DNA from 3 places in the Kitasatospora sp. NPDC005751 genome. Region 3 is predicted to be linked to each of the others. Evidence: riboswitches for the same ligand, from Rfam matches in the RefSeq annotation. Region 3 holds a riboswitch; each other region holds the start of a gene.
What was found. A riboswitch is a leader RNA that binds a small molecule or an ion and turns the genes downstream of it on or off. The one in region 3 is predicted to bind cyclic di-AMP.

Region 1 (7,671 bases), on a different contig from region 3:
TCCCGGTCGCCGAACACCGCGTACAGGGCGTCGACGTCGGCGGCGCTGTGGTGGAACTCGCGGATGGCCAGGCGGGGGCCGGTGAGTCGGACGGGGACCATGCCTGCCGACCCTACCCGGGCTTTCCGGTTACCTTACGTGACATGGAAGAAGAAGACCTGCGGCTCGCCCCGCGCACCAAAACCGCCGAACTGCTCGCCTGGGCGCAGGCGCACGGCCACCCGCCGGTGGCCGAGGCGCCGGTGCGGGCGGTGCTGGCGCTGCTGGAGCTGGGTGAGGGCAGGATGCGTGACGGCTGGCCGGAGCTGACCTCGGACGCCGTGGAACAACTGCTGTACGAGCGGCTCTACCTGTACGTCCAGCCCGAGCCGGAGCAGGACCCGCTGGCGTACGGCGCCGCGGTGCGGCTGCTGATCGACCACCAGCGGGCGGCGAAGCGGCTGAACGCCAAGCGGCAGGAGCGGCTGCACGCGGAGGCCGAGTGGCAGGGCGAGGTGGCCGCCGGGCTGCTGCGCCGCGCCGACCTGGTGACCTGGCCCCGGCTGTACACGCTGCTGCTGCGCGCGGACGGGGTGGACCCGGCCGACGGGGCGACGGTCCGGGCCTGGCTGGAGGCGTTCCGGGAGCTGGCGCCGGAGGACCGGGCGGCCGCCTACGAGCGGCTGGAGGCGACGGGCGCGCTGGACCCGGTGGACGACGGGGGCTGGGACGGCGCCCGGCCGCTCAGCGTCGGGATGGCCACCGACGGTGCCCGGCGGCTGCTGGAGCAGGGGCTGATGCGGCGCAGCTACCGCAACCTGGAGGAGCTCACCGCGCAGGGCCGGCCGATGCCCGACGAGCTGGCCGGGGACTTCGGGGCGTTCGAGGAGGCCGCCGTCGAGGCCGCGCTGGACCTCTTCGGCGAGTGGACGGTGCCGGGGCTGCCGCGGCTGCTGGTGGAGGAGTTCCCGGAGCTGGCCCCGGAGCCGGGCCAGGAGGAGATCGACGCGTACCTGGCGCAGCTGCCCGGGGCACCCGGCGAGGCGGAGGAGGCCGGGGAGTACGGGGACGACGAGTACGGGGACGAGTACGGGGACGAGTACGGCTACGCGCCCGGGGACGGGCACGTGCACGGGTCCGCCGACCGGCCGGACGGGGCCGACGCGGCCGCCGGGGCCTGAGACGCGACGGTGCCCCGGCCGTCGTGACGACGACCGGGGCACCGCGGCGGGCTGTCAGAAGGTGACGCCGGTCAGGGGGTCACGCCGCGCTGCTCGAACCAGCTCTCCGGGTCGACCGGGGCACCGCCGCCGGGGCGGACCTCCAGGTGCAGGTGCGGGCCGGTGACGTTGCCGGTGGCCCCCACCTTGCCGAGCTGCTGGCCGGGGACGACCTTGCCGGAGCCCTTGATGATCGAGGAGAGGTGGCAGTACCAGATCTCGGTGCCGTCGGGCAGCGTCTCGACGATCCGGTAGCCGTACGACCCGGCCCAGCCGGCCGAGGTGATGGTGCCCTGGCCGACCGCGTAGACCGGGGTGCCGGTGTCGGCGGCGAAGTCCAGGCCGGTGTGCAGGTGGGCCCAGTAGGAGGCGCTCTGGCCGTAGTGGGCCGAGAGGTGGTAGTCGCGCACCGGCAGCTCGATGGCGGCGAGCTTGGCCTTCTCGGCCTCCTCGGCGGCCCGCTTGGCCTCCTGCTGCTGGGCCGCGCGCTTGACCTCGGCCTCCTTGGCGGCCTGCAGGCGGGCGCCCTCCTCGGCGGCGGTGCGCTGGCTGTCGGCCTGCTGCTGGATCCGGGCGGCGAGCGCGAGGCCCGGGTCCGCGGCGAGCGCGACCGGGGTCTCGTCCGGGACCTCGACGGCGGGGGCGGCGGCCGGGGTGGCGGAGGCGAAGCCGGTCGCACCGAGGGTGGCGGCCACGGCGGTGACGCCGAGCAGCGGGGCGGTGCCGCGGGTCTGACGGGGCATCCGGTGCCGGTTGCTGTCGGGGGCCTGCGGCCCGGTCTCGGCGCCGGACCCGCCGAACTCGCCCGGGTGGGCGGGCGGCCAGGGGTGGTCGAGCAGCTGGGTGCCGGCGGGGGAGCCGGGCAGGTGTGCCGGAGAGTGCGACGACGCCACGGAGGCGCGCTCCTTTCCTTCCTTCGCGCCTACCGGGTTAGCTGACGGGTTCGGAGCAGGAAGGTCTCCTACGGCTGGGCCTGGGCCCGGCCGATTCACCCCAAGGAACATGGTTCCCCGGCTCCCTGGCCTGCCCGGAGGCCGGCCGGCGGGATTAGGCGACGGCGCACGGTGCCGTCTGGGTACGGCGTTACGAACCGCGCTGCGTTATCAAACGTTAATCCTAGGAGCCTCTGATTCCAAGCCGTCCGTTCGGGACAACCGGATACTACCCGGGCGGTACGTGACCTGATGGGCGATTTGGGCGGATCGACGGCAACTGACACCACCGAACGTGAGGGGACGTCAACGAACGGTCCCCCACTTGAGTACTCCTACTCATGTGCGGCACTCCCGGCGCGGCCATCCTGGCGCCATGAACGCACCGATGCAGTCACGCACCACGGCCGCGTACCACCTCCAGGCCGTCCTCTCCTTCGCCCTCTCCGGCGGCGCCCTCGCCGTCGGCATCGCCTATCTGCCGGTCGGCGGCTGGACCCGCGCCTTCCTCGCGGTCGGCCTGCTCTACACCGTCACCTCCGCCTTCACCCTGGCCAAGGTGATCCGGGACCGGCAGGAGACCAACGAGATCGTCACCCGGGTGGACCAGGCGCGGCTGGAGAAGCTGCTCGCCGAGCACGACCCGTTCAAGGTGGAGGGGGTCTGAGCCGCGGCACCGGGGCCGCCCCGGGGGTCCGACCGGTCGAGGGCTTGACGGCTAAGGCTATTAGCCTTAGCTTTATGGCTATCGGCGCAACGCCGACAGCCCCGCGGACCGAGGAGGCCCCCATGCCCGGCACCTTCACCCCCAGCACCCAGTACCTCGACCTCCCCGGCGGCCGGCTGGCCTTCGACGACACCGAGCAGGGCGACGGCGCCCCCCTCGTCCTGCTCCCCGGGATGCTCGACAGCCGTGCCGCGTACCGGCACCTGCGCCCGCTGCTGGTGGCCGCGGGCCACCGGGTGATCACCCTGGACCTGCGCGGCTTCGGCGAGTCCTCGATCGCCTGGGACGACTACACGCCGGCCGCGATCGCCACCGACGTCCTCGCCCTGCTGGACCACCTCGGCATCGACCGCGCCACGCTGGTCGGCAACTCCTACGCCGGTGCGACGGTGGTCAAGGTGGCCGGGGACGCGCCGGAACGGGTCGCCGGGATCGTCCTGGTGGACGCCTTCGTCGAGAACCCGCCGCCGAACGCGCTGCAGCGCGCGATGTTCGGCGTGATGGGCGTCCTGCTGGTGCACTCGCCCGCGTCCTGGGGCCTCTACCACCGCAAGATGGCGTACCCCGGCCCCAAGCCGGCCGACTTCGACGCCTACGTGGACGGACTGGTCGCCGCGATGCGCACGCCGGGCCGCAAGCAGGCCACCCGGGGCTACGTGCGCGGGGACTCCGCGCCGAACGGCTGGACCGCCGCCGTGAGCTGCCCGGCGCTGGTCCTGATGGGCACCAAGGACCCCGACTTCCCCGACCCCCAGCTGGTCGCCGACCGGCAGGCCGCCGCGCTGAACGGCCGCAAGGTGATGATCGAGGGCTCCGGGCACTACCCGATGGCCGACCGGCCGCAGGCCACCGCCGACGCCCTGCTGCCCTTCCTCGCCGAGCTGGCCTGAGCCCGCCCTTCCGCGCCGCGCCGGCCCGAGCCCGCCCGCTACCTCGCCCACGGAGACCGCACCATGCCCCGAGTCGGACTGACCCCCGAGCAGGTCGTCGACCACGCCCTCGCCCTCATCGACGCACAGGGCCCCGAGGCCCTCACCCTGGCCGCCGTCGCCGGACGGGCCAAGGTGGCCACCCCCTCGCTGTACAAGCACGTCAGCGGCGGACTCGCCGAGCTGCGCCGGCTGATCGCCGTCCGGGTCACCGAGGAACTCGCCGACCGGCTCGCCGAGGCCGCCCTCGGCCGCGGCGGGGACGACGCCGTCGCCGCCGTCCTGCGGGCCTACCACGGCTACGCCACCGAGTACCCGCACCGGTACACCGCGCTGCCGCAGGCCCCGCAGCCGGACGACGACCTGGCCAGGGCGGGCGGCCGGCTGGTCGGGGCGATCCTCGCGGTGCTCCGCGGCTACGGGCTGGAGGGCTCCGAGGCCGTCCACGCCGCCCGGACCGTCCGCTCGGTCGCCCACGGCTTCGCCTCGCTGTCGATCGGCGGCGGGTTCCAGCTCGCCGAGAACCTCTCCGACACCCAGGACCGCCTGATCACCCTCCTCACCGGCGGCCTCCGGAACTGGCCCGGGGCCTGAGCCCCGCCCCCACCGCGCGCCCGGCTCCGTGAGTTCCCCCGGCCGGGCGCCGCACCCGGCGCACCCCGCGCGGCGGGTCGGCCGGACCACGGCGGACCACCCGGTCGGAGCGGCCGGGCAGGGCACCACCGGCGTCCGCACCCCGGCACCGGTGCGCCGTCCGGGTCACCCTTCACCGGCATCGGAAATGAGGTATGAAGAATTGGGTGCCCGACAAGGCGACGGAAAGGCCGGGAAATCCCATGGACCTGACCTCACCGTGGCTTCCCCCCTCCGAGGACGAGAGCCGGGCCCCGCGCAGCAGCCCCACCGCGCGCAGCGCGATGCGCTGTGTCCGGTTACTGCTCGGCTGCACCACCGCCGCCGAACTCCTCGGGACCGTGCTCGCCGAGGGCCCGGGCTGGATCACCGGTGAGGGCTCCGCGCTCTACCTGCTGGACAGCGCCGGAATGCTCCGGCTCACCGCCTCGCACGGCCTGCCCGACTGGGTCCACGAGCGCTACGGCGTCATCGATCCGGCGAGCGAGCTGCCCGCCGCGATGGCCCTGCGACTGCGCCGCCCGTACCTGCTCAGCCCGGAGCGCACCAGCGTCGACTATCCCAACCGCAATGCCGGTATGGGCACCGGAATGGTCGCGCTGATCGCCCTGCCGATGATCGTCGACGAACAGCCGGTCGGCGTGCTCGCCCTCGCCCTCGCCCACCGGGGCACCGTCCCCCGCCGCGATCTGGACGTGCTGGAGACGCTCGGCGACGCCTGCGCCCACCGGCTCGCCCATCTGCTCGACAGCGCGCGGGCGGAGACCCGCCCGGCCGGGACGGCCCACCCGGGGCCCGGCGGCGAGGCCGGTACGGACGGGCGGTCCGCCGCACTGGCCCACCCGATGCTCTCGCTCGCCGTCCGGTCCGCCGGGCACGGCGCCTTCGAGCGCGATCTGGTGACCGGCGAGACCTTCTGGGACGCCACCGCCTACCGTGTGGTCGACCGCCCCGTGCCGCCCGACGGCCCGCCCACCGCACCCGACCTGGACGGGCTGGTCCATCCCGAGGACCTCCCGGACGTCCAGGCCGCCCTCGCCGAGGCACTCGCCACCGGCGGCCCGTACCGGATCGAGTACCGGGTGCCGCGCCGCGACGGCGGTGTGATCCGGATCGAGGAGACCGGCGAGGTGATGCTGGACGTGCACCGCCGGCCGGTCCGGGTCGCCGGGCTGCTGGCCGACCGGGACCGCGGGGGCGCCCCCGCGGAGGAGGCGGCCGGCGGCGGAGCGGGCGGCGGCGCCCCGGCGGCCGGCGCCCGCTCGGCACTGCTGCTTGCGCTCACCCGCGCGCTGTCCCGCGCGGTCACCGTCCGGGACGTGACCACCGCGGTGACCGACGTCGCCCGGCCGGCGTTCGGCGCCGCCAGCATCGTGCTCGACCTGGTCGACGAGGGTCGGCTGCTGCCCGTCTCGCACACCGTGTACGGCGGCCCGCGCCGGACCGAGCTGACCCGGCTGGCCGACCTCTCCGAGGGCGTGATGCAGCACTCGCTGGCCCGCTCCGCCCCGCTGTTCAGCGAGCCCGCCACCACCCGGCCCGGCGGCGGGCCACTGACCCCGGCGTCCTGGGCGGTGCTGCCGCTGGTCGCCTCCGGGCGACAGGTCGGCTCCTGCCTGATCACCTTCTCCACCGAGCGGGTCTTCGGCCGCGAGGACCGCACCCTCTACTCCGCCTTCGCCGGCATCCTGGCGCAGTCCCTGGAGCGCGCCCGGCTCTACGACACCCACCACCACCGGGCCACCGAGCTGCAGCGCGCCATGCTGCCGCGCACCCTGCCCCGGCTGCCCGGGATCGCCAGCGCCGCACGCTACCTGCCCAGCACCGAGGGCATGCAGATCGGCGGCGACTGGTACGACCTGCTGCGGCTGCCGGACGGCCGGATCGGCCTGGTGATCGGCGACGTCCAGGGCCACAACGCCGAGGCCACCGCCGTGATGGGCCAGCTGCGCAGCGGTCTGCGCGCGTACGCCACCGACGGCCACGACCCGGCCGCCACCCTGGCCCGGACCAGCCGGCTGCTGTCCGAACTCGACACCGACCTCTTCGCCACCTGCCTCTACCTCACCCTCGACCCCGCAGACGGGACGGTCCGGGCGGCCCGGGCCGGTCACCCCTCGCCGGTCCGGATCGCGCCGGACGCCCCGGCCGTCGAGCTGGACCTGCCGGGCGGCCCACCGCTGGGCGTGGACCCGGGGCAGCCGTACCACCTGACGGTCGGGCACCTGGCGGTCGGCGAGACGCTGCTGGTCTACACGGACGGGCTGGTCGAGGACCGCGAGGAGGACTACGACGAGTCGGTGCAGCGGATGCTCGGCGGGCTGGAGCTGTGGGCCCGGCAGGCCGGTCCGGTCCGGCTCGGCCCGGCCGCCGCCCTGGAGCGCCTCGCCGACCTGCTGACCCTCAACGTGACCGAGCGCCGCTCCCGGCCGGACGACGTCGCTCTGCTGTTGCTGCACCGGAGTTCGCCGGTTCAGTGAGCCTCCGACGGGGCCGGGGGAGCGGCCCCGGGCGGGGCGCGGCCGGGCCGGAAGCAGGTCGGATTGACGTCGTATGGACGGGATATTGACGAGATCCGGTCACTTGGCGAGATCCGTTCACACCTTCGTAGGATCATCACCCTAGAATTCGCGGCGTGACGATGACTCAGTGGTGTGCAACGGCAACCGGCGTTCTCGCCGCCCTCGCCCTCGTGGCCGCCGCCCGCTACCGCGCCGTCTCCGTCACCCAGCGCCGCCGGGCCGACCGGCAGCAGCGCGAGAACGCCCGCCTCCAGGAGCAGCTCGCCGTCGAACTCGCCCGCCGGGGCAGCGAACTGGCCGCCGTCCAGCAGGAGCAGGAACTCAACGCCTCCACCCAGCGGGCCTTCCTCAGCGTGGCCCGCCGGATCCTCGTGATGGCCCACGACCAGCAGGCCCTGCTCGACGAGATGGAGCGCACCCACGACGACCCGGCGCTGCTGGAGGGCCTGCTCAAGGCCGACCACGCCGCCGCCCAACAGGCCCGCCTCGCCCAGACCCTGGCCGTCCTGTGCGGCGCCCGGGCCGGGCGGCACTGGCCCGAACCGGTCTCGCTGGAGGACGTGGTGCGCGGTGCCCAGTCGCGCATCCTGCCCTTCCAGCGGGTGGTGGTCCGCAGCCGGATCGAGACCGCCGTGGTCGGCGCCGCCGCCGAGGCGCTCATCCACGCCGTGGCCGAGCTGCTGGACAACGCCACCCGCTACTCACCGCCCAGCACCCAGGTGTTCGTCA
Region 2 (7,671 bases), on a different contig from region 3:
GCCCCGACGAGCTGCACCAGGCCTTCAACTTCCAGTACCTGGGCACCTCCTGGGACGCCGCCGAGCTGCGCTCGGTGATCGACCTGTCGCTCGACTCGATGCGCCCGGTCGACGCCCCCGCCACCTGGGTGCTCTCGAACCACGACGTCACCCGGCACAGCACCCGGTTCGCCAACCCGCCGGGCCTGGGCACCCAGATCCGCACCCCCGGCGACCGCGCGCTCGGCCTGCGCCGGGCCCGCGCCGCCACCCTGCTGATGCTCGCGCTGCCCGGCTCGGCGTACGTCTACCAGGGCGAGGAGCTCGGCCTGCCGGACGTCACCGACCTGCCCGACGAGGTCCGCCAGGACCCGTCCTTCTTCCGCAAGGCCGGCCAGGACGGCTACCGCGACGGCTGCCGGGTGCCGATCCCGTGGTCCGGTACCGAGGCCCCGTACGGCTTCGGCCCGACCCCCGGCGGCCCCAGCTGGCTGCCGCAGCCGGCCGAGTGGGCCGGGCTCAGCGTCGAGGCGCAGACCGGTGACCCGACGTCGACCCTGGAGCTCTACCGCAGCGCGCTGGCCATCCGCCGGGAGCAGTCCGGGCTGGGCGCCGGCACCGGGGTCGAGTGGCTGGCGAGCCCCGAGGGCACCCTGGTCTTCCGCCGCGGCTCCTTCGTCTGCACGGTGAACACCACCGCCGAGCCGGTGCGGATACCCGCGCCGGGCCGGCTGCTGCTGTCCTCCGCGGACGCGGCGCCGGAGGCCGCCGACGCCGGCGGCGAAGCGGTCCTCGGACCGGACAGCACCGACTGGTGGGCGGTCTGACGTGGTTGCAATAGGCTCTGGGACCGTGACTACGGCGCGACTATCAGACATCGCGGCGCAGGCGGGGGTCAGCGAAGCCACCGTCTCCCGCGTACTCAACGGCAAGGCGAACGTTTCCGCCGCCACCCGGCAGACCGTGCTGGCGGCGCTGGACGTGCTCGGCTACGAGCGGCCGACCAGGCTGCGCCAGCGCAGTGCGGGACTGATCGGGCTGATCACCCCGGAACTGAGCAACCCGATCTTCCCCGCGCTGGCCCAGGTGATCGAGCAGGTGCTGAGCCGGCACGGGTACACCCCGGTGCTCTGCACCCAGACGCCCGGCGGCTCCACCGAGGACGAACTGGTGGAGATGCTGGTCGACCGGGGCGTGGCGGGCATCGTGTTCGTCTCCGGCCTGCACGCGGACACCACCGCCGACCACGACCGGTACGCCCGGCTGACCGGCCGGCAGGTGCCGTTCGTCCTGATCAACGGCTTCAGCGAGAAGATCGACGCGCCGTTCATCTCGCCGGATGACCGGGCCGCGATGTGGATGGCCGTCCAGCACCTGGCCGAGCTCGGCCACGAGCGGATCGGCCTCGCGGTCGGGCAGAAGCGGTACGTCCCCGTGCTGCGGAAGATCGAGGGCTTCACGGCTGCCCTGCGGGAGGTCCTCGGCCGGACCGAGGAACAGGCCGGGGAGCTCGTCCACCACACGCTGTTCAGCGTGGAGGGCGGGCACGCGGCGGCCGGCGCACTGCTCGACAAGGGCTGTACGGCGATCGTCTGCGGCAGCGACATGATGGCGCTCGGGGCGATCCGCGCGGTGCGCCAGCGGGGGCTGTCCGTGCCGCAGGACGTCTCGGTGGTCGGGTTCGACGACTCGCCGCTGATAGCTTTCACCGAGCCGCCGCTGACCACCATCCGCCAGCCGGTCGAGGCGATGGCCACCGCCGCCGTCGACGCCCTGCTGGAGGAGGTCGGCGCGAACGCCGCCCAGCGCGGTGAGTTCATGTTCCAGCCGGAGCTGGTGATGCGCGGTTCCACGGGCGCCCGCGCCCGCTGAGACGACGACCGGGGCCCCGGAGGACGATCCAGTCCTCCGGGGCCCCGTCCTGTCCGCCCTCAGCCCTCCTGCGCGGTCGGGCGCTGCTGTCCGGTCCGCTGCCCGTCGGCGGCCTCGCCGGTCCGGCTCTCGGTGCGCCGCCCCCGGGCGAGGTAGTCGCGCAGGATCAGCTCCACGGCGTCCTGCGGGTTCCTGGTGCCGGAGAGCATCATCGCGTCGATCGCGAGATTGGCGTCGAGCGTGACGGTGACCTGGGCCATGTGACTCCTCCTCGGGTGCAGAGCAGCAGCATGCCCGCCGGGCCCGGGTTCGGCCATGCCCGGGCCCGGGCCCGGGCCGTCCCGCGCGCGGGCGTGCCGGAGCCCCCGGGGAGGAGCGACCAGACTCTCCCCGGGGGCTGCGGCGGGTGGCGCGGACCGCGTGCGGACCGCGGGCGGGATCAGACCCGGCCGGCGAAGTCCGGGGCCCAGTTGGCGATGGTCTGGGTCCGCACGCCCACGCTCGGGTTGGCGGCCTCGACGTACTTGCCGTCGCCGATGTAGAGCGCGACGTGGTAGACGCCCGAGTCCTGGCCGTTGTTGGACCAGAACAGCAGGTCGCCGGCCTTGAGGGCGTCCAGCGAGACGTGGGTGCTGGCGGCGGCCTGGTCGGCGGCGACCCGCGGGACGGAGACGCCCGCGGCGCGCAGTGCGGCCTGGGTCAGGCCGGAGCAGTCCCAACCGCCGTTGCCGGTGCCGCCGTAGACGTAGGCCTGGCCGACCTTCGACTGGGCGAAGGAGACCGCGGCGGCCATGCTGCCGGTGGCGGCCTGGGCCGGCGCCTCGGCCGACGCCTGGGCGGCGGGCTTGGCGGCCGGAGCCTGGGTCTGCGCGGCCGGCTTGGTGGCGGTCGCGGTGGAGCCGTCGGCCTTGCCGGTGGCGCCCGAGGAGCGGTTGAACCAGTCGAAGCCCTGGCCGGACTCGTCCGAGGCCCGGGTCTTCGCGCGGTCGCCCAGGCTCAGGTGCTGGCCCGGGTAGATGACGTGCGGGCCGTCGCCGAGGGTGCCGCGGTTGAGCTCGTAGAGCCGCTCCCAGCCGCCCTGGACGTTGTTCTTGTCGGCGATCGAGGAGAGCCAGTCGCCCGCGACCACGGTGTAGTCGGAGGAGGCCTGCGCGTCCTGACGGTACTGCTGCCAGTTCCGGCCCTGCGACTGCTGGGCGGAGTCGGCGGCCGGGGTCTCGGCGGCCTTCGGGGCGGCCTTGGGCGCGGCCGGCTTGGCGGCGGGGGCGGGGGTCTGCGCCGGGGCCGGGGTGGCCTTCGGGGCGGCCGGCTTGGCGGCGGTCGCGGTGTCGACGGCGGCCGGGGTGCCGCCCTTGGTCAGACCGGCCTGGACGGAGCAGACGGGCCAGGCGCCGGGGCCCTGGACGGCGAGCACCTTCTCGGCGACCGCGATCTGCTGGTCCTTGGTGGCGAGGTCGGCACGCGCGGCGTAGCTGGTGCCGCCGAACGCCGCCCAGGTGGAGTTGGTGAACTGGAGGCCGCCGTAGAAACCGTTGCCGGTGTTGATGCTCCAGTTGCCGGTGCTCTCGCACTGGGCGACCTTGTCCCAGGTGGCGACGGAGGCGGCCGAGGCGGAGCCGGCGGTGAGGCAGGGGACGGTGAGGCCGATGCCGACGACGCCGAGGGTGGCGATCGCTCGGCGGGTGCGGCCGGACAGGCGGGTGCCGTTGGTGGGCAGCATGGTGACGCGGTCCTCTCCCACGCCTGCGAGGTGAGCTGTCGGATTCGGGCTGGAGTTGCCCGGCCGCGCTGTGGACGCGGCTTCACCCCTAGCCCCGAACCGGTACGAACCGGTCCCGGGCGACTTACCTGTGGTTCCCCCGCTCCTGCCGTGGTGCGTTCTGCGCTGCCAGCGCACCCGACGGCAGGACTCGGCGTTGCGGGTGGGCTGGGTCCGTGTGGCCACGAACGGGGAGCACGTTAAGCAGACTTAAGTTCATACCGCAAACATGTGTGACGGTCATCACAGTTTATGAGGAGCGTGCTGAATGGCTGTCCACCATGATCAGAAATGACCGATTTCGAGCAACGCCCGTCGGAGTCACGGCAACTGCCTATGCTTCAGGGCATCAGGACCGACGCGGCCGTCTGGGGGGAGGGCTTCGCAGCGATGGCGATGGACGAGGGTCCGGAGGCCGGCGCGCCGGCCGAGCGGCCGCGTGGAACGCACCGCCGGGCAAAACACCGCAGAGCGGACATCCCGCCCGCCGAGCCCCGAACTCCCCTGCCCCGGCGGACGATGCTGCGCTGGCTCGCCGTCGGCACGGTCTTCGCGGCGGTCGGCGGCGAGGAGGCACTGCGGCGCTCCCTGGACGGCCGCTCCGCGCCCGTCGCCGCCGCGGAGGACCCCGCCACGGGGCCGGGAGCGGCCGACCCGGCCGCGGAGCACCGGCACGGCGCCCCCGCCGAGGGGACGGGCGCGCCCGGGCAGCCCACCGCCGGAGCCGCCCCCGCACCCACCCCCGACCAGGGCGGCCGCCCCTGGTCGGACCCGGCCGGCTGGGGCGGCCGGGTACCCGGACCGCAGAGCGCCGTCCGGATCACCGACCGGGTGCTGCTCGACACCGACGCCGCGATCGGCTCGCTGCTGGTCGAGCCGGGCGGTGCGCTCACCTTCGCCGCCGACCGCAGCCTCACCCTCGCCGCCGCGGGCAACGTCGAGATCCGCGGCACCCTCGCGCTCGCCCCCGAGGGCGCCGCCGTGCACACCGTGCGCTTCCCCGCCGTCGACGAGCGGCGCTTCCGGGGGGACGGCATGAAGGTGGTCGACACCGACGTCGGCCTCTGGGTCACCGGCGCCGGGTACCTGCGGCTGGACGGCGCGGCCAAGACCGCCTGGGTACGCGCTGACCGGGCGCTCGAGGCGGGCGACACCACCGTCAGCCTGGCCGCGCCGCCCACCGGTTGGCTGCCCGGCGACGAACTGGCCGTCACCCCGACCGGCCCGCCCGGCGAGGACGGCTTCTCCACCCGCTACGACCTCGCCGTCGTCCGGTCCGTCAGCGGATCCACCGTCACCCTGGAGGCGCCGCTGACGTACGCGCACCCCCGGGTCGGCGCCGGAGGGGGCGTCACGGTCGGCGCCGAGGTGCTCAACCTGACCCGCAGCGTGCGGATCGAGGGCACCGCCGAGGGCCGCGCCCACGTCCACCTCACCACCTCCCGCCGGGCCGACCTGCGGCACGCGGCGCTGCGCTGGGTCGGCCCGCGCACCGACACCGCGGAGTCCTGGAAGGGCCCGGACGGCAGCGCCCCGGTGACCGCCCCGGTGCTCGGCCGGTACGGGCTGCACTTCCACATGCTGGGCGACACCACCCGGGGCACCGTCGTCGAGGGCCTGGTGGTCCGCGACGCGGGGAGCCACGCCTTCGTCCCGCACGCCAGCCACGGCATCACCTTCCGCAGCTGCATCAGCCACGACACCTGGGAGGACGCCTACTGGTGGGACGGCCCGCCGGACACCCGCACCCCGCAGCAGCCCTCCGACGACATCGTCTACGAGTCCTGCGTCGCCTCCCGCACGCGGCTGGAGCCCAACCCGCGGGCCTACCGGCTGACCGGCTTCAACCTCGGCGCCGGCACCGGTGGCAAGGCGCTGGACTGCGTGGCCGTCGGCGTCCAGGGGGCCGACGGCGCCTCCGGCTTCGAGTGGCCGGAGAACAGCGAGGGGGTCTGGACGTTCCAGCGCTGCCTGGCCCACAACAACCTGCGGGACGGCATCTTCGTCTGGCTGAACGCCCAGCAGCACCACGTGGTCACCGAGTTCGCGGCCTACCACAACGGCGGGTGGGGCATCGAGCACGGCGCCTACCTCAACGACTTCGACTACACCGCGAGCGTGCTGTACGGCAATGGCGGCGGGGGAGTGGCGCTGCACTCGCTCGGCCGGGACAAGGGGACCCTCTTTGACGGCCTGCTGATCGACGCCGCCGGGCAGAGCGACTACGGCGTCTCCACCGCACGCCACGAACTCGCCGGGGAGGCGGTCACCTTCAGCCGCAGCCGGTTCACCGGCCACCGCCGGGCCGGGATCGCCTTCCGGGCCACCCCGGACGGCAAGCCGGACGACATCCTCGTCCTGGACTGCGAGTTCGACGGCAACGAGCTCTGGATGGACCCGGAGTCCGCGCCGCCGAAGAACATCCTGCTGCGCCGGGCGGGGCAGACCGAGGTGCTCCAGGTGCGCAAGGCGGACGGTGGCGGCGGGCGGTCGCCGTGGAACGCCACCGGCGTGCCGGTGGCCGCCTTCGCCGCGCAGTCCCGGCCGGTGCAGCTCCCGGCGCTGCGGCTCAAGGACGCGGCGGCGGCCACCGGCCGGGTGGGCGGGCGGACCTGAGGCGGGCCTGAGGCCGGCCGGGGCCCGCCGGGGCCCGCACCGACGCGCCGCGGACCGGTACGGCGCGGGCCCGTACGGAGAGGGGCCGGTGCGGCGGGGACACGTACGGCGGGGGGTACGGCGAGGGCCCGGAGCGGGTGCGCTCCGGGCCCTTCGGCGTTCGGGGTCCGCTACTCGGCGGCGGGCTCCCCGGCCTCCTGGGCAGCGGCCTCCTCGGCGGCGGCCTGCGCGGCGAACGCCTCGGGGGCGACGGCCGGCAGCACGGCGAGGTAGGTGGCGGCGATCAGCTGGCCCACCGTGGGGTAGGCGCCGAGCGGCGCGGCGCTCGGGCAGCCGGTCTCCTCGGCGGCCGTGGCGAGCAGCTCGGAGTCGGCCTCCGGGCCGATCACCAGCGGGGCCAGCGCGGGGCGCTGGGAGCCGGTCTCCTTGAGGTGCGCGACGGCGGCGGCCACCGAGCCGGGCACGTCGAGCGCGGCGGGCACGACCGGCACCGCGAGGCGGGCGGCCAGCAGCACACCGGTGATCCCGGCCGCCGCGGCGGCCTCCTCGCCACCGACGGTGGTGAGGACGACGCCGTCCGCGGCCGTCGCGATGGCGAACAGCCGGGCGCGGTCGGCGCGGGCCAGCCCCGCCTCGGAGAGCCGGACGTGGACGGCCTCGGCGAGCAGCGGGTGCGGGCCGAGGACATCGGTGACGTGGGCACCGTACTCGGCGGCCAGCGCGTGCAGTTCGGTCAGGAAACCGTGCGGGCCGGGGACCAGCGGCACCACGACCGGGGCGGGCAGGCCCGACTCGGCGGCGTGCGCCAGCAGTTCGGCGACGGAGTACTCGTCACGGCCGGGCTCGCTCCCGCCCGCGCCGCTGTCGAGGTAACCGGCCGCGGTCTGCACGCCGTTCTGCTCGCTGCGTACGATCGACAGCAGTTCCTCGACCACGGAACGGGACTCCGGCCCGGCGGTCGCGGGCACCGCGAGCACCAGGGCCGGGGATCCGGCCGGGATCTCGGGGCGCTCGGGGCGTCGGTGGCGCCCCCGCGCACGGGAGCCTGGGGTGCGGACGGGCAGTGGCGCGCCCGGGATGGCTGCGGTGCTCATGGCGGAGATCGTAGGACATCCCCCGGCCAACGCTGCAGTCGGCTGCCGTACCGGGAGGGGCGGGGTGCCCGAAACTCGGACATACCGTGATCAATCCCTATGTGGCTACCACTTCTGCCTGAGACGTGACAGGAGGTGCCGCGCGTTGCGGCGGTGGCGCGTGAGATGTCTCACAGCATACGGACGGTCTGACGGAGGGTCACGGCGGTGCGACTCCGGGCGCCCGAAGATCAACATTCAGCGGGTGGCCGCCTACGGGCGGTTATCGGAGTCTTCCCGATTGCCCCGGATATGTCCGCTTACGTTCCCTCAGGTGTCGAGGCGGTGAAGAGTTCCGTTTTGTCGACGAAA
Region 3 (7,671 bases):
ACCAGACGTAGTCGAAGCCCTTGACCTGCAGGGTCGGGGCGGTGTCCACGTGGCCGCGCGGGCCCAGCGGGAGGCCGAAGTTGGCCAGCACCGGGTTGGGCTTGACGCCCGCCGTCCACACGATGGTGGAGGCGTCCGCCTCGACGCCGTTCTTCAGCACGACGTGCTGGTCGACGCAGGAGTCCATCGAGGTCTCGATGTAGATCTCGATGTTGCGCTCTTCGAGCTTCTCCTTGGTCCACAGACCGAGGTCCGGGCCCATCTCCGGGAGGATGCGGTTGGCCGCCTCCACCAGGATGAAGCGCATGTCGTCACGGCTGACGGTCTTGTAGATCTTGGCGGCGTCGCGCGCCATGTCCTCGATCTCGGCGATCGTCTCGACACCGGCGAAGCCACCGCCGACGACGACGAAGGTCAGCGCCTTGCGGCGGATCGCCTCGTCCGTGGTGGACTCGGCCTTGTCCAGCTGCGCCATGACGTGGTTCCGGAGGCTGATGGCCTCCTCGACCGTCTTCATGCCGATGCCGTGCTCCGCCAGACCCGGGATCGGGAAGGTCCGGGAGACCGAGCCGGTCGCGACGACCAGGTACTCGAAGGGCAGCTCGTACGAGTCGCCGGCCGCCGGCTGGATGGTGGCGACCTTGCGGGCGTGGTCCACACCGGTGACAGCACCGGTGAGCACCTCCGCCTTCTTGAGGGCGCTGCGCAGCGGCGCGACGAGGTTGCGGGGCGCGACGTTGCCGCCGGCCGCCTCGGGGAGGAAGGGCAGGTACGTCATGTACGACCGCGGGTCGACGACCGTGACGGTCGCTTCGCCATAGCGCATCTTCTTGAGGATGCGCATCGCGGCATACAGGCCGACGTAACCACCGCCGACAATGAGGATGCGAGGACGCTCCGTGGTGCTCATATCCGAAAGTATCCAGCACCGTCCGGAGCAGCCTTCGTGAGGCCGGTCACAAGCTCCTGGACACCCTGTGCTACACTTCGCGGCCACTTTCTCGGCCCCGGGGAGCTGTCTCACAGCCCTCCCCGCCTCCCCGTGAGGCTATGGACCCGAACGGCCCTGCTGAGCAGCAACGATCCATGGCACGCCTGGGTTCCCGCGCGTGATTTCGATTTTCAAACCCGCACGGGGGCGTCACCTGCGATCCAGCGGGCGACACGACGGACAGGCCTTCGGTCCCACATTTCGGACGTAGCGGACCGGTCAGCGCGACGAATGGCTGGATCGCCATGTGAAGAAATTCACGAACTTTCTCGCAGGGCCCCGGGCGCGCCCCGGCCCCGGACCCCCCGAAGGGGTTCCGGGGCCGGGGCGGTAAGCCTCGCACCGGGCTAGGAGGCGATACTCCAGGCGATGCCGTCCAGGATGTCGTGCTCGCTCACGACCAGCTCGGCGGCGCCGGTCCGCTCCATGATCTCCAGCAGCTCCAGCGCGCCGGCCGCGATGACGTCCACCCGGCCCGGGTGCATCGACGGGATGGCCGCACGCTCGGCGTGGGTGGCGGCGAGCAGCTCGGAAGCGATCCGGGCCACGTCCTCGCGGGTGATCCGCGAGTGGTGGATCCGCTCGGAGTCGTACCCGGGCAGGTCCTGGACGATCGCCGACACCGTGGTGACCGTCCCGGCCAGACCGACCAGCGTCGCCGCACCGGTCAGCGGGACGACCTCCTCGGCCTTGTCCAGCTCGGCCCGGACGTGCGCCCGCGCCTCGGCGACCTGCTCCGCCGAGGGCAGCTCGGCGCCGCCGAAGTGCCGCTCGGTCAGCCGGACACAGCCGATGTCGACCGAGCGGGCGGCCCGGACGTCCTCGGCGCCGAGCACGAACTCGGTGGAGCCGCCGCCGAGGTCGAAGACCAGGTACGGCGCCGGGAACTGTCCGCCGGTGAGCTCCTTGGTGGCGCCGACGAAGGAGAGGTGCGCCTCCTCCTCGCCGCTCACCACCTCGGGCCCGACGCCCAGGATGTCGCGCACGCCCTTGGCGTACTCGTCACTGTTCTCGGCGTCCCGCGAGGCGCTGGTGGCCACGAAGCGGATCCGCTCCGGGGCCACCCCGAAGCCGGCGATCACCTCGGCGTACTCGCGGCAGGCCGCGAAGGTGCGGGCCAGCGCGTCCGGGTGCAGCCGGCCGGTCCGGTCCACTCCCTGACCCAGCCGGTTGATCACCATCCGGCGGTCGAGGTCGGTGATCGCCCCGGTCTCCGGATCGAGGTCGGCGACCAGCAGGCGGATCGAGTTGGTACCGCAGTCGATCGCGGCGACCCGGGTGACACTCATGCGTCGGGCTCCTCGGCATTCTCCTGCGCGGCCCGCTTGGCGGCGCGTTCGGCGGCCTTCTGCTGCTTGGCGGCGATCACGGCCTCGTGGTCCTGCTGCTTGGCGCGGTTCCTCGCGACCCGCTCGCCGGCGGCCTCGACCTCGTCGGGGGAGACGCAGGGGCCCTTGGCCCACCAGTCCTCCAGCATGCCGATCGCCTCGTCGCCGAGCGGGTTGACGCCCTCGCCGGCCGCCAGCGAGTGGCCGACCAGCACGTGCAGGCACTTCACCCGGTCCGGCATGCCGCCGGCGCTGGGGAAGCCCTCCAGCACCTCGATGGCGTCGCGGCGCGCGATGTAGTCCTCGTGCGCCTTCTGGTAGGCGGCGGCCAGCTCCGGGTCCTCGGCGAGCCGGGCGGTCTGCTCCTTCATCACGCCGTCCGCCTCCAGCGTGCCGATCAGCGAGGCGGCCTTGGGGCAGGTCAGGTAGTAGAGCGTCGGGAACGGCGTGCCGTCCGCGAGCCGGGGGGCCGTCTCCACGACGTCCGGGTTGCCGCAGGGGCAGCGGTGCGCCACCGAGCGCAGGCCGCGCGGGACCCGGCCGAGCTGTGCGGCGATGGCCGCGACGTCGGTGTCGGAGACAGAGGGGTGGTTCTCAGTGGTCATGGGGGGAGCTGGCTCCAGCAGGGGCAGGGGCGGGTGAAGAGGGCGGGGCGAGAGCGGCGGTGTCGGCGGCGTCCACCGAGTCCCAGACGCTCGCGTACCAGGGCTTGGCGGCCTTGGCCGCGCCGTCGGAGGGGGCGGGCGGGACGGCGGAGGTCTGGGTGGCGCCCCGGCCCGCCGGATCCACCGCGATGTACGGGGTCTCCCCCGGCATCGCGTAGTGCAGCCGGCTGCGGGCCTGCGCCTTGACGTACTCCGGGTCCTGCCAGCGGGTCTTCTCCCGGCGCAGCTGCTCGACCTGTTGCCGGGCATGCTCGGCCTTCGCCCGCTGGGCGGAGATCTCGGAACGCTGGGAGATGAACTGCCTGGTCGGGTAGGCCAGGATCGCGACCAGGGAGCAGAGCACCAGGACGAGGACGGTCGCCCGGCTCGTGAAGCGAGGCCGGGCGGCAAAGCCCGGGATCCTCCAGCCTGCCATCTCCCGTGTCCCCTCCTGATCGCGACGGTGCCCCGCCGTCCACCCTACGGGGTGAACGGCGGGGCACCGGTCAGGCTTGCGCTACTGGGCGCGATCGGCCCTCGTGACGGGCCCGGGCCGACGACTGCTCGGCCGCGCGGTCACTACTCGGCGGAGCGGAAGCGCGGGAACGCGCCGCGGCCGGCGTACTCGGCCGCGTCGTCGAGGATCTCCTCGATGCGCAGCAGCTGGTTGTACTTGGCGACGCGCTCGGAGCGGGCCGGGGCGCCGGTCTTGATCTGGCCGCAGTTGGTGGCGACGGCGAGGTCGGCGATGGTGACGTCCTCGGTCTCACCGGAGCGGTGCGACATCATGCAGCGGTAGCCGTTGCGCTGGGCCAGCTCGACGGCGTCCAGGGTCTCGGTCAGCGAGCCGATCTGGTTCACCTTGACCAGCAGCGCGTTGGCGGTGCCGGTCTCGATGCCCTTGGCCAGGCGGGCCGGGTTGGTGACGAACAGGTCGTCGCCGACCAGCTGGACCTTGTCGCCCAGCTTGACGGTCATGGCCTTCCAGCCGTCCCAGTCCGACTCGTCCAGCGGGTCCTCGATGGAGACCAGCGGGTACGCGGCGACGAGCTCGGCGTAGTACTCGATGAGCTCGGCGGCGGAGAGCGCCTTGCCCTCGAACTGGTAGGCACCGTCCTGGTAGAACTCGGAGGCGGCGACGTCCAGGGCGAGCGCGATGTCCCGGCCGGGCACGTAACCGGCCTTCTGGATGGCCTCGGTGATGAGGTCCAGGGCCTCGCGGTTGCTGTCCAGGTTCGGCGCGAAGCCGCCCTCGTCGCCGAGGCCGGTGGACAGGCCGCGCTCCTTCAGCACGCCCTTGAGGGTGTGGTAGACCTCGACGCCCCAGCGGACGGCCTCGGAGAAGGACTCCGCGCCGATCGGAGCGATCATGAACTCCTGGATGTCGACGTTGGAGTCCGCGTGCGAGCCACCGTTGAGGATGTTCATCATCGGGACGGGCAGGACGTGGGCGTTCGGGCCGCCCAGGTAGCGGAACAGCGGCAGGTCGCTGGCCTCGGAGGCGGCGTGCGCCACGGCGAGCGAGACGCCCAGGATCGCGTTGGCGCCGAGCGAGGACTTGTCCGGCGTGGCGTCCAGGTCGAGCATGGCCTGGTCGATCAGGCGCTGCTCGGTGGCGTCGTAGCCGACCAGCTCGGGGCCGATCTGCTCGATGACGGCCAGGACGGCCTTCTCCACGCCCTTGCCGAAGTAGCGGTTCTTGTCACCGTCGCGAAGCTCCAGCGCCTCGAAGGCACCGGTGGAGGCACCCGACGGGACAGCGGCACGGCCGGTGCTGCCGTCGTCGAGGCCGACCTCGACCTCGACCGTGGGGTTGCCACGCGAGTCGAGAATCTCACGGGCTACGACGACATCGATGGACGGCACGAGGCATCTCCTAGCGGAAGCAGGTTCGGCTGACGATGGGTGCTGTCGGCCGGATGGTTGCGGAGTCGTTACGACCAGAGCCTAACCGCACGGGCTCCCGGGACCACGTCGACCTCGGTCCCGTCTCAGCGTGTGGCCGGGCTACCCACCGGTAGTTCACCTGGTTGTCCCACGAAATGCGGCCGGATGCGGACGAAGGGGGCCGAGCCGGCCCCCTTCGTGGCGTCACCGCACGGGGAGTCACCACACGGGCGGTCAGCCGAGGTCGAGCTGCTGGCCCGGGAGGATCAGGTTGGGGTCGGTGCCGACGGTGCCGCGGTTGCCGTCGTACAGCGTCTGCCAGCCGCCCTCGACGCCCTGGGCGGCGGCGATCGTCGACAGGGTGTCACCGGACTGGACGGTGTAGCCGTGCCCGGTGCGCTGCTGGGCGGCGGGAGCGGCCGCGGCCGGGGCGCCGTGGGCGGCGGCGGGGCGGCTGTCCTGGCCCGCGTACCCGCTCGTCTGCTGGGCGGCCTGCTGACCGGCGTACTGCTGGTAGACGCTCTGGTGGCTGGTCCAGTACCAGGCGCCGTCGCTCTGGTACCAGAAGACCTTCGCGTCGGCGTCCCAGCCGGGCTGGCCGGCGAAGCCCGGAGCCCGGTCGTCCTGCTGGGCGGGCTGCTGGGCGGCGGGCTTCGGGGCCGGCTGCTGGGCCGGCTTCTGGGCGGGCTTCTGCGCCGGCTTCTGCGCGGGCTTCGACTGGGCCGGCTTGGCGGCGGCCGTCGGCTCGGCGTCCGAGGAGGTGTCGACCGAGGCCGCGGCCCCACCCTTGGCCAGGCCCGCCTTCTGGGAGCAGACCGGCCAGGCGCCCGGCCCCTGCGAGGCGAGGACCTTCTCGGCGACCGAGATCTGCTGCGCCCGGCTGGCCTGGTGGGCCTGCGGCGCGTACGAGGTGCCGCCGAACGCCTTCCAGGTGCTGGAGGTGAACTGGAGGCCGCCGTAGAAGCCGTTGCCGGTGTTGATGCCCCAGTTGCCGCCGCTCTCGCACTGGGCGACCGCGTCCCAGGTCGAGGCCGGGGCGGCCGAGGCGCCGGTGGCGGTGAGGAGCGGCAGGGCGAGTCCGACACCGGCCACGCCGGCAACGGCGATGGCCTTCTCGGTCTGGGTGCGACGACGGTGACGGCCGGTTCCGACGAAGAGCATGGGGAAGTCCTCTCCGCACGCCTGCGAGGTGAGCTGTCGGGTTCGGACCGGGAGGTGGCCCGGCCGCACGACGCGGACGCCTTCTGCCCGCGCGGGCGGCTTCACCCCAAGCCGTGGGGGACGGCAACAAACCTGGTTCCCCCGCCCCTGCCCAAGGGTTCTGGTCGGTTTCCCGTAACGCGGCGGGCAGGATTCGGCGTTCCGCGCACGAGGTCCGCAGCTGCGAACTCCAGGGAGGGTAGACAGATCCTCACATCAATAACAAGCTCATATCGCAGGTATCACACATAAATTACGGCGCGTGGCCGATCGCCTACCAACGACAGGGCTATGTCCGGTTTGATGCTGATTCATACCCGCTGCCAGGGCGTGTCGGCGACATCCCGTCAGCGTGTCGGGGTCTCGGCGCGACGAGATCGAGACACCGCCGGGGGGCGCCGGACGGATTTGCTCAGAGCCCGTCCACCGGTGCTGCGGAGGGCTTCTCTGGGGTGAATTCCACCGGGAGATCGCGCAGTCCACGCATGATCAGGCCACCGCGCCAGCGGAGCTCCTCCGGGCTAGCGGCGAGTCGCAGATCGGGCAACCGGGTGAGCAGGGTGGTGAGCGCCGCGCGCCCCTCCAACCGGGCCAGCGGAGCACCGATGCAGTAGTGGATGCCGTGCCCGAAGCCGAGGTGCGGGTTGTCCGTCCGGGCCAGGTCGAGGGTGTTCTCGTCGGCGAACCGTGCCGGGTCCCGGTCCGCCGCCGCGAGCACCACCAGCACCGGATCGCCGACCGGGATGTCCACGCCGCCGATGGTCAGCGGGCTGGTCGCGAACCGCCAGGTGGCGAGCTCCACCGGCCCGTCGTAGCGCAGGAGTTCCTCGATACCGGTCTCCAGCAGCGCGGTCTCGCCGCGGGCGATCGAGTCCTGGAGCAGCGCCCGCTGCCCGGGGTTGCGCAGCAGGGCGTAGGTGCCGTTGCCGATCAGGTTTACGGTCGTCTCGAACCCGGCGAAGAGGAGGATGAAGGCCATCGCCGCGGCCTCGTTCTCGGTCAGGTGCTCACCGTGGTCGCTGGCCCGGATCAGCCCCGAGATGAGGTCGTCGCCGGGATCGGCCCGCTTGCGGTGGATCAGCTCCGCCAGGTAGGCGCGCATCCGCTTGACGGCGCGTCCCACCCCGCCGCGCTGCCCGCTGCCATGGCGGATCATCATGCCCGCCCAGTCCCGGAAGTCGTCCTGGTCCTCGGCCGGCACGCCGAGCAGGTCGCAGATCGCGTAGATCGGCAGCGGGAAGGCGAACTCGTGGATCAGGTCCGCCGAGCCGCGCTCCGCGAAGCCGTCGATCAGCCGGTCGGTGAGCTGCTGCACCCGGGGCTCGAACTCCGCCACCCGGCGCGGCGTGAACGCCTTCGAGACCAGCCGGCGCAGCCGGGTGTGGTCCGGCGGGTCGATGTTCAGCAGGTGGGTCATCAGATTGGCCTGGCGCTCGCCGGGGATGCCGACCCGGCCGCTGCGGTGGGCGTGCCCGCTGTGGTGGGCCGGGTCCTTCGAGAGCCGGCTGTCGGCGAGCGCCTGCCGGGCGTCCGCGTACCTGGTCACCAGCCAGGCCTCGACCCCGCTCGGCAGGGTGGTGCGGTGCACCGGTTCGTGCTCCCGCAGCCACGCGTACGCCGG

Region 1: it holds a riboswitch for cyclic di-AMP, as region 3 does, so the genes downstream of both, ABZ497_RS16570 (M23 family metallopeptidase) here and ABZ497_RS28470 (transglycosylase family protein) in region 3, are expected to answer to the same signal.
Region 2: it holds a riboswitch for cyclic di-AMP, as region 3 does, so the genes downstream of both, ABZ497_RS19645 (transglycosylase family protein) here and ABZ497_RS28470 (transglycosylase family protein) in region 3, are expected to answer to the same signal.

What each region holds. Positions count from the first base shown of each region.
Region 1 is NZ_JBEXYC010000014.1:132,061-139,731, reverse strand. It holds gene ABZ497_RS16580 (GNAT family protein) at 1-101, opposite strand, end outside; gene ABZ497_RS16575 (hypothetical protein) at 144-1,160, shown strand; gene ABZ497_RS16570 (M23 family metallopeptidase) at 1,232-2,092, opposite strand; cyclic di-AMP (ydaO/yuaA leader) riboswitch at 2,105-2,263, opposite strand; gene ABZ497_RS16565 (YiaA/YiaB family inner membrane protein) at 2,508-2,798, shown strand; gene ABZ497_RS16560 (alpha/beta hydrolase) at 2,921-3,748, shown strand; gene ABZ497_RS16555 (WHG domain-containing protein) at 3,812-4,381, shown strand; gene ABZ497_RS16550 (SpoIIE family protein phosphatase) at 4,624-6,900, shown strand; gene ABZ497_RS16545 (sensor histidine kinase) at 7,062-7,671, shown strand, end outside.
Region 2 is NZ_JBEXYC010000020.1:13,896-21,566, reverse strand. It holds gene ABZ497_RS19660 (alpha-amylase family glycosyl hydrolase) at 1-806, shown strand, start outside; gene ABZ497_RS19655 (LacI family DNA-binding transcriptional regulator) at 832-1,851, shown strand; gene ABZ497_RS19650 (hypothetical protein) at 1,911-2,111, opposite strand; gene ABZ497_RS19645 (transglycosylase family protein) at 2,291-3,592, opposite strand; cyclic di-AMP (ydaO/yuaA leader) riboswitch at 3,579-3,737, opposite strand; gene ABZ497_RS19640 (hypothetical protein) at 3,947-6,226, shown strand; gene ABZ497_RS19635 (hypothetical protein) at 6,397-7,320, opposite strand.
Region 3 is NZ_JBEXYC010000046.1:44,342-52,012, reverse strand. It holds gene ABZ497_RS28495 (FAD-dependent oxidoreductase) at 1-910, opposite strand, end outside; gene ABZ497_RS28490 (Ppx/GppA phosphatase family protein) at 1,339-2,280, opposite strand; gene ABZ497_RS28485 (DUF501 domain-containing protein) at 2,277-2,924, opposite strand; gene ABZ497_RS28480 (septum formation initiator family protein) at 2,914-3,399, opposite strand; gene eno (phosphopyruvate hydratase) at 3,543-4,829, opposite strand; gene ABZ497_RS28470 (transglycosylase family protein) at 5,085-6,011, opposite strand; cyclic di-AMP (ydaO/yuaA leader) riboswitch at 6,016-6,188, opposite strand; gene ABZ497_RS28465 (cytochrome P450) at 6,463-7,671, opposite strand, start outside.